2 linked regions of the Aliamphritea ceti genome follow. The protein of the gene in region 1 interacts with the protein of each later gene in a pairwise test. Links are inferred from orthologs where the notes say so. Each region holds a gene or a part of one and is shown in the gene's direction. Other genes may lie near its edges.

What was found. The genes of interacting proteins can lie anywhere in the genome.
Region 2: the proteins of leuS (region 1) and ligA interact in binary tests that used the Escherichia coli proteins (3 or more experiments, as listed by UniProt). The link is inferred for Aliamphritea ceti from one-to-one orthologs.

The regions. Positions count from the first base shown.
Region 1 is NZ_AP025282.1:1,091,082-1,095,118, reverse strand. The notes cover bases 361-3,540. They hold leuS (leucine--tRNA ligase), read left to right. Parts: upstream 361-744; coding sequence 745-3,336; downstream 3,337-3,540. Other genes in these bases: OCU49_RS04965 (LPS-assembly lipoprotein LptE), read left to right, coding at 3,360-3,540; OCU49_RS04975 (zinc ribbon-containing protein), read right to left, coding at 361-537. Also shown: more of OCU49_RS04975, read right to left, coding at 1-360; more of OCU49_RS04965, read left to right, coding at 3,541-3,884; holA (DNA polymerase III subunit delta), read left to right, coding at 3,891-4,037.
Region 2 is NZ_AP025282.1:4,500,915-4,504,674, reverse strand. What follows is about bases 536-3,436. They hold ligA (NAD-dependent DNA ligase LigA), read left to right. Parts: upstream 536-924; coding sequence 925-2,949; downstream 2,950-3,436. Other genes in these bases: OCU49_RS20350 (DUF4126 domain-containing protein), read left to right, coding at 3,180-3,436; OCU49_RS20355 (YheU family protein), read left to right, coding at 2,950-3,162; zipA (cell division protein ZipA), read left to right, coding at 536-885. Also shown: more of zipA, read left to right, coding at 1-535; more of OCU49_RS20350, read left to right, coding at 3,437-3,760. UniProt on the Escherichia coli protein: DNA ligase that catalyzes the formation of phosphodiester linkages between 5'-phosphoryl and 3'-hydroxyl groups in double-stranded DNA using NAD as a coenzyme and as the energy source for the reaction.

The DNA.
Region 1 (4,037 bases):
GCTTTCTGACTTACCTTCCCAGGAAGCTGAATTTCTGGCAAAGCGCTCTCCACCGCAGGCCTCACAAGGCATAATTATATTCGTTCGCGTTAACCGGGTGTCTTCACCACACGCCAGACAACGCAAAGTGCCTGCCCCTGCTGTTTCACCCGCCAGATAAGTTTCATCCTGCAGAGAACGTTGTTCAAGCTCCTGCAGGCCTATCCGGGTACGGTCGGCTAAATCCATCAGTCGCACGCCAATCTGATGTTCCAGAATGTTCAGATCAAAATTCAGCCATGCTGCGATGCCTTCGCCTGTCTCGTGGGCATAAAAGCCAAGTTTTTTTAAATCCCTCTTAATGTAGGCAGCCAGCAAGTCCATTTCATCACGGGTCATCTCTTCCGCAGTCAGCTCTAATTCAACAGCCTCCTCTATCCGTGCCTGAAGAAAATCCCAGGACTGATACTCTGCCGTTTCCAGTTGGTTACGCAAACGCTTCATTACCCGGTCATACTGATCTGATAAGTCAGTTTTACCTCTAGGTTTGTCGCTCATAAATCCTCCTGTTTCTGCCCTTTCCTGAGGCTCCAAGCTGACAGAAAACCTTAATCGCAGATTTGTTTTCTCATCCTTGGGATATCTGCGCCGTCTATCTATCTGTCAGTTGCCTTATATTGTATGCTATGCGCCAATGCAGAAACTTTCCAATTGAGATGAAAACCGACCTTGTTAAAAAGTCGGTTTTCTTATTACTGAGCAAAGATGAACGAACAATATATCCCACAGCAGATCGAGCCCGAAGTTCAGCAATACTGGGTTAAAAACGACAGTTTCAAAGCCACCGAAGACACCAGCAAAGAGAAATTCTACTGCCTGTCTATGTTCCCTTACCCAAGTGGCCGACTACACATGGGTCACGTGCGCAACTACACCATAGGTGACGTAGTATCCCGTTACCAGCGCATGCAAGGCAAGAACGTGCTACAGCCAATGGGCTGGGACGCTTTCGGTCTGCCGGCGGAAAATGCTGCTCTGAAAAACAACGTCGCGCCTGCTGGCTGGACGTATGAAAACATCGATTACATGCGTAACCAGCTAAACCAGATGGGCTTTGGTTACGACTGGAATCGCGAAGTTGCTACCTGCCATCCGGAATACTATCGCTGGGAACAGTGGTTCTTTACCCGTCTGATGGAAAAAGGTGTTGTTTACAAAAAAGAAGCTGAAGTTAACTGGGATCCGATTGACCAGACAGTACTGGCCAACGAACAGGTAATTGACGGCCGCGGCTGGCGCTCCGGCGCACTGGTTGAGCGTAAGAAGATTCCTCAGTGGTTCCTGAAAATCACCGATTACGCGGACGAACTGCTGGAAGACCTTGATCAGCTGGAAGAATGGCCTGAACAGGTACGCACTATGCAGCGTAACTGGATTGGTCGCTCACAGGGTGTTGAACTGAGCTTCGACGTTGACGGCTTTGGCCCGATGGAAGTGTTTACTACCCGTCCTGATACACTCATGGGTGTTACTTACGTAGCGGTTGCTCCGGCACACCCTCTGGCTCAGCAAGCAGCTGCCAACAATCCTGAACTGGCCACTTTCATCGACGAATGCAAGAACATGAAAGTCGCTGAAGCAGATATGGCCACCATGGAGAAGAAAGGTTTCTCTCTGGGAATTGACGCCACGCATCCGCTGACCGGCAAGAAAGTACCTGTATGGACGGCTAACTTCGTCCTGATGGATTACGGTTCAGGCGCTGTAATGGCGGTACCTGCCCACGACCAGCGTGATTATGAATTCGCGACAAAATATGGGCTGAATATCCAACAGGTTATCCGTCCGGCGGATGACAATGCTGAATATGACTTGAGCACCGAAGCCTACACCGAAAAAGGTGTACTGGTTAATTCCGGTGACTTTGATGACCTTGATTTCGACATGGCCTTCAAAGCGATCTCTTCTGAACTACAGTCAAAAGGTAAAGGTAAGGTCACCATCAATTACCGCCTGCGTGACTGGGGTGTATCCCGTCAGCGTTACTGGGGCACACCTATTCCGGTTGTTAACTGTAAAAGCTGTGGCGCGGTGCCAGTACCAGAAGACCAGCTACCGGTTGTATTACCAACTGACGTTGAATTCGATGGCGTTGGCTCTCCGATCAAAAAGATGGACAGTTTCATTCAGACTACCTGCCCTAAATGTGGCGGAACTGCTGAGCGTGAAACCGATACTTTTGATACCTTCATGGAATCTTCCTGGTATTACGCGCGCTACGCCTGTCGTAACGCCGAAACCATGCTGAATCCGGAGCAAGCCAACTACTGGCTGCCGGTTAATCAGTATATCGGTGGTATCGAGCACGCAATTTTGCACCTGCTGTACTCACGCTTCTTCCATAAACTGATGCGTGATGAAGGCCTGGTAAACACCGACGAGCCATTCGAACGCCTGCTGTGTCAGGGTATGGTTCTGGCAGAAACCTACTTCCGTGAAGACGAAAAAGGTGCAAAAGACTGGATTTCTCCGCAAGACGTTAGCGTTGAGCGTGATGACAAAGGCCGTATTACTCAGGCACTGCATACAACTGACGGTTTACCGGTTGAATCTGCAGGTATGGGCAAAATGTCTAAATCCAAGAACAACGGTATCGATCCGCAAATGATGATCGATAAGTACGGTGCCGACACTGTACGTCTGTTCATGATGTTTGCTGCGCCACCGGAACAGTCTCTGGAATGGTCTGACTCTGGCGTTGAGGGAGCGCATCGTTTCATGCGCCGTCTGTGGAAGCTGGTCTTTGATCACTTGCAAACGCCAGGTGAAGCCGTTGCTTTAGATACTTCAGCACTGAACGAAGAACAGAAAGCGCTGCGCCTGAAAACCCATGAGACCATTAAGAAAGTCAGCGATGATATCGAACGTCGTCAGACCTTCAATACTGCAATCGCCGGTGTAATGGAACTGTGTAACGCTATCAGCAAATTTGTTGATGCCAGCGACCAGGGCCGGGCAGTAAGCCGTGAAGCTCTTTCAGCAGCAGTCAAACTGTTATCACCAATTACACCACACATCACTCATGAGTTGTGGAACAAGCTTGGCTATGCAGAAAGCCTGCTGGATTCCCCCTGGCCTGAGTTCGATGAAGCAGCAATGGTTCGCAGCAGCATTCAGATGGTTGTTCAGGTAAACGGTAAGGTACGCGCCAAGATCCAGGTTCCGGCTGACGCTGACGAAAGTATTGTCCTGCATACCGCACTTGCGGATGAGTCTGTACAGAAGCATATGGCAGACAAAACTATCCGTAAACAGATTGTCGTACCAAACAAACTGGTAAACATTGTTGTTGGTTAAACCGACCCAAAAAGGAATTAAGCATGACCAACCAGACCGCGCGGACTTTTTCGCTATATAAGTTTTTTGCGATTACCGTTCTGGCACTCTTTATGAGTGCCTGTGGTTTCCAGCTTAAAGGGATCATCAGTCTGGATGACTCCCTTAAACTGGCGGTTATCAACAAGACCGGGCAAAGCAGTTTCTCGGTGTTCCGGCCTCTGGAGCGTAACCTGCAGGCAAACGGCGTAAAGCTGGTTGGCAATATTAATGCTAATTACCAGATTAACCTGTTAGAAGAACGTCAGGAACGCCGTACATCAACTATCAGTTCCAGCAATGGTATTGATGAATATGAACTGCGTACCACCATTACTTTCGAAATTCTTGATCGTGATAACGAGATTGTCCTGGCGCCTCAGACTCTGAAACTGGAACGGACGTACGATTACAATCCGAACCAGCTAACGGCCAGCGATACTGAAGAATCACAGTTACGCACCGAAATGTCTGAACGTCTGGCCAGCCAGATCGTGCGGATATACAGCGCTATTAAACCGGCTCAGTAACATTTCATGAAGGCTAAGCCGGAACAACTTGCCAATCAACTCAAAGGCACGCCATTACCTGTATATCTGGTAACCGGTGACGAGCCCCTGCTGATTGAGGAAAGTTGCGATCTGCTTCGTAAGTATCTGGTTGATCAGGGTTTCACCGAGCGA
Region 2 (3,760 bases), 3.4 Mb from region 1 along the record:
CTTGGTAGTAATTATTCAGATCCGGAAACAAGAGCTGAATTGGCTACAGCCGGCTCTTTTAGCGCTGAAGAGCCAGTAATTGAAGAGCTTGTAATTGAAGATTTCGTAACTGAAGAGGCTATTGTTGACGACATAGCCGCTGAAGAGATGACGGTGCCTGCTTCGCGTTATAATGCAGACCAGGATGATACTGATGATCTTAGCCATGCACCACTGATTGGTGAAGCGGTGTATGAGTCTGAGCAGCTTGAAGAGCAATCGGTAATAGAACGGCAAGAGCCAACTTTTACTGATATTGAACCAGAGCCTATGTACATAGAACCATCTATGGATATAGAGGAAAAGACTTTTGATGAGCTTTTAGAAGAGGTAGCTGAGCCGATTCAGGAAGCTAATGAGTCAGTTGTTGCTGTGCCTGAGTCAAAGAAACGTACTGTACAAGCTGTCCCGGATGCGGATAAAGTTTTAGTTATTTCAGTTGTTACCCGTGAAGAAGACGGCTTTAACGGTCGTAACTTGCTGCAAATTGTTAAAGCATGCGGCATGCACTTTGGTGAAATGCAGATCTTTAACCGTTACGAAGATGGTTTTGATCAGGGGGCTATTCAGTTCAGCATGACTAATGCGATGGAGCCTGGCATTTTTGATATTGATAATATGGAAAGTCTGGATACCCGCGGAGTGACTTTCTTTATGTCGATGGAAGAGCCTCGTGATGTCATGAATGCATACGAGTGTATGTTGGGTACTGCGGAAGCTGTCGCTAAAAATCTGGGCGGTGAATTGCTGGATGAAAATCGCTCGAGCATGAGAACTCAGACTAAAGAACATTATCGTGAACGCATTCGCCATTTTGAAATGCGTAAACTCAAACCTCAGCTGTAATCACAGCTGGGGTCTTAAATCAAGTTCACCGGAAATTTCATGAGTCAGGATACTTCTGTCAGTCAGACAGCAGAGCGTTTGCGGGCGCAGCTACGTCGTTATAACTATCAGTATTATGTGCTGGATGAGCCCACCGTACCGGATGCGGAATATGACCGTCTGTTTCAGCAATTAAAAAGTCTGGAAACAGATAATCCTGAGCTGATAACTGATGATTCGCCAACTCAGCGGGTCGGTGATGTACCTCTTGCCGCATTTGGGCAGGTGAGTCATGAAATGCCAATGTTGTCACTTGATAATGCTTTCGATGCCGATGACATGCGGGCCTTTAATAAGCGTCTGAAGGACCGCCTTGAACTGTTGGATAGCGAGCTTGAGTATGCTTGTGAGCCAAAGCTTGATGGTATTGCTGTCAGTTTACTGTACGAAGACGGCAAGTTAGTGCGGGGAGCAACGCGTGGTGATGGTTCAACCGGTGAGAATATTACGCAAAATGTTAGGACGATCAACAGTATTCCGTTGCGTTTATTGGGCGAGGGTTATCCCCGGCGTTTAGAAGTTCGCGGTGAAATCTATATGCCGAAAGCGGGCTTTGAGAAACTGAATGAATTAGCTCTGAGCAGAGGGGATAAGCCTTTTGTTAATCCTCGTAATGCCGCCGCCGGGAGCTTACGTCAGCTTGATTCCAGAATAACCGCTTCGCGTCCATTGGAAATGTGCTGCTACAGCGTAGGTATCGTTGAGGGTGATTTGGCCGATACGCATACCGGTGTGTTACAGCAGCTGTCGGGTTGGGGGTTTAAAATTAATCCTGAAATGCGTGCTGTAAATGGTGTAGCGGGATGTATGGAATACTTTGCAGATCTGTCTGAACGCCGTGAAGCTTTGCCGTACGATATCGATGGTATCGTATTTAAAGTTAATGAATTACGTACTCAGCAGCGCCTAGGTTTTGTATCGCGGGCACCACGCTGGGCGATTGCGCATAAGTTTCCTGCACAGGAAGAAATTACTGAAGTAAAAGCGATTGAGTTTCAGGTGGGGCGTACTGGCGCAATTACGCCCGTGGCGCGCTTAGAACCCGTGTTTGTCGGTGGGGTGACGGTTAGTAATGCGACTTTGCATAACATGGATGAAGTGGAACGTTTAGGAGTGCGCGCTGGCGACAGTGTTATTATCCGCCGTGCCGGTGATGTTATTCCGCAGATTGTCAGCGTTGTGTCAGAGCGTCGGCCTGAAGGAACTAAGCCAGTCGTTATGCCGGATACCTGTCCTGTGTGTGATTCCGCAGTCATGCGCCTTGAAGACGAAGCAGTTGCACGCTGTACCGGTGGTTTAAGTTGTGCGGCGCAGCGTAAAGAGGCCCTGAAACACTATATCTCCCGTAAAGCGATGGATATTGATGGCCTGGGTGAGAAGCTGATTGATGGCTTAGTGGAACGGGAGTTAGTCCACAGTCCGGCAGATTTGTACCATCTTAAGCATCTTCAGCTTTCTAAAATGGAACGTATGGGGGATAAGTCAGCAGTTAATGTTTTGAATAGCATTGATGCCAGTAAACAAACTGAATTACCCCGTTTTATTTACGCGTTAGGCATCCGTGAAGTTGGTGAAGCTACTGCGCGCACACTGGCAATGCACTTTGGAAGCCTGGAAGCGGTACAGGCCGCTGATGAAGAAATGTTGCAGCAGACGCCGGATGTAGGTCCGGTTGTGGCGCGTTACATTTTGAGTTTCTTCCGTCAGCCGCATAACCTTGAAGTTATTCAGGCGATCCGGGATGCAGGCGTAAGTTGGTCGAACATTGAAGTGAGTGAGCAAACGGTACCTTTGGATGGTCAGACCTGGGTTTTAACCGGAACTTTAGAGCAATTAACCCGAAATGAAGCGAAACAGCGGTTACAGAATCTGGGTGCGAAAGTGGCTGGCAGTGTATCGAAAAAAACCAGTTATGTAGTCGCGGGTGCTGCAGCAGGTTCCAAACTGGAAAAAGCAGAATCTCTGGGGATAGACGTGCTCGATGAAGCGCAATTGATTGAGCGGCTAACTGAGCTGGAAGGCTAAATGATAATTCCTCATGATCAGCTTTCCAGGGATGCTTTACTCAACTTGATAGAAGAGTTTGTCACCCGCGACGGCACTGATTATGGCAGTGTTGAAATGGCACTGAAGGACCGTGTAGCACAGGTTGAGGCAAGGTTGAGCAGTGGCGAAGTAGTTATCTTATTCAGTCAGAATACAGGCGCTTGTAATATAGTTTACCGTAACACTCTCTGAAATTGTGCGAGGTGCTTATGGAACAGCTTGATCAGGTAATAACCTTGATTGCGTTGAGTATGGGGGTTGGCTGGGCCAGTGGTATAAATCTTTATGCAGCTATTCTGATGCTTGGTTTGATGTCTAATATGGGGCATATGGCGCTGCCGCCCGGATTAGAATTAGTAGCCGATCCAATGGTGCTGATTGCCGCAGGCTTTATGTATTGCGTAGAGTTTTTTGCCGATAAGGTTCCTGGTGTTGATACCGGATGGGATACCTTGCATACCTTTATCAGGATTCCGGCAGGAGCTGTGTTAGCAGCAGGTGCAATGGGCGATGTTAATGGTGCTGCAATGTTAGCTGCAGGGCTGGTCGGCGGCACAATGGCTGCTACCAGCCATACACTGAAAGCCGGTAGTCGGGTATTAATCAATACATCGCCGGAACCGCTTTCAAACTGGTTAGCTTCATTTTCAGAAGATATTCTGGTCATAGCAGGGTTATGGACAGCACTGACTCAACCGGTATTTTTTCTTGTCGCGTTATTAGTCTTTATTTTATTTGCCGTTTGGTTGTTACCAAAAATATGGACTGGTATTAAAAAGGTTTTCCGCTG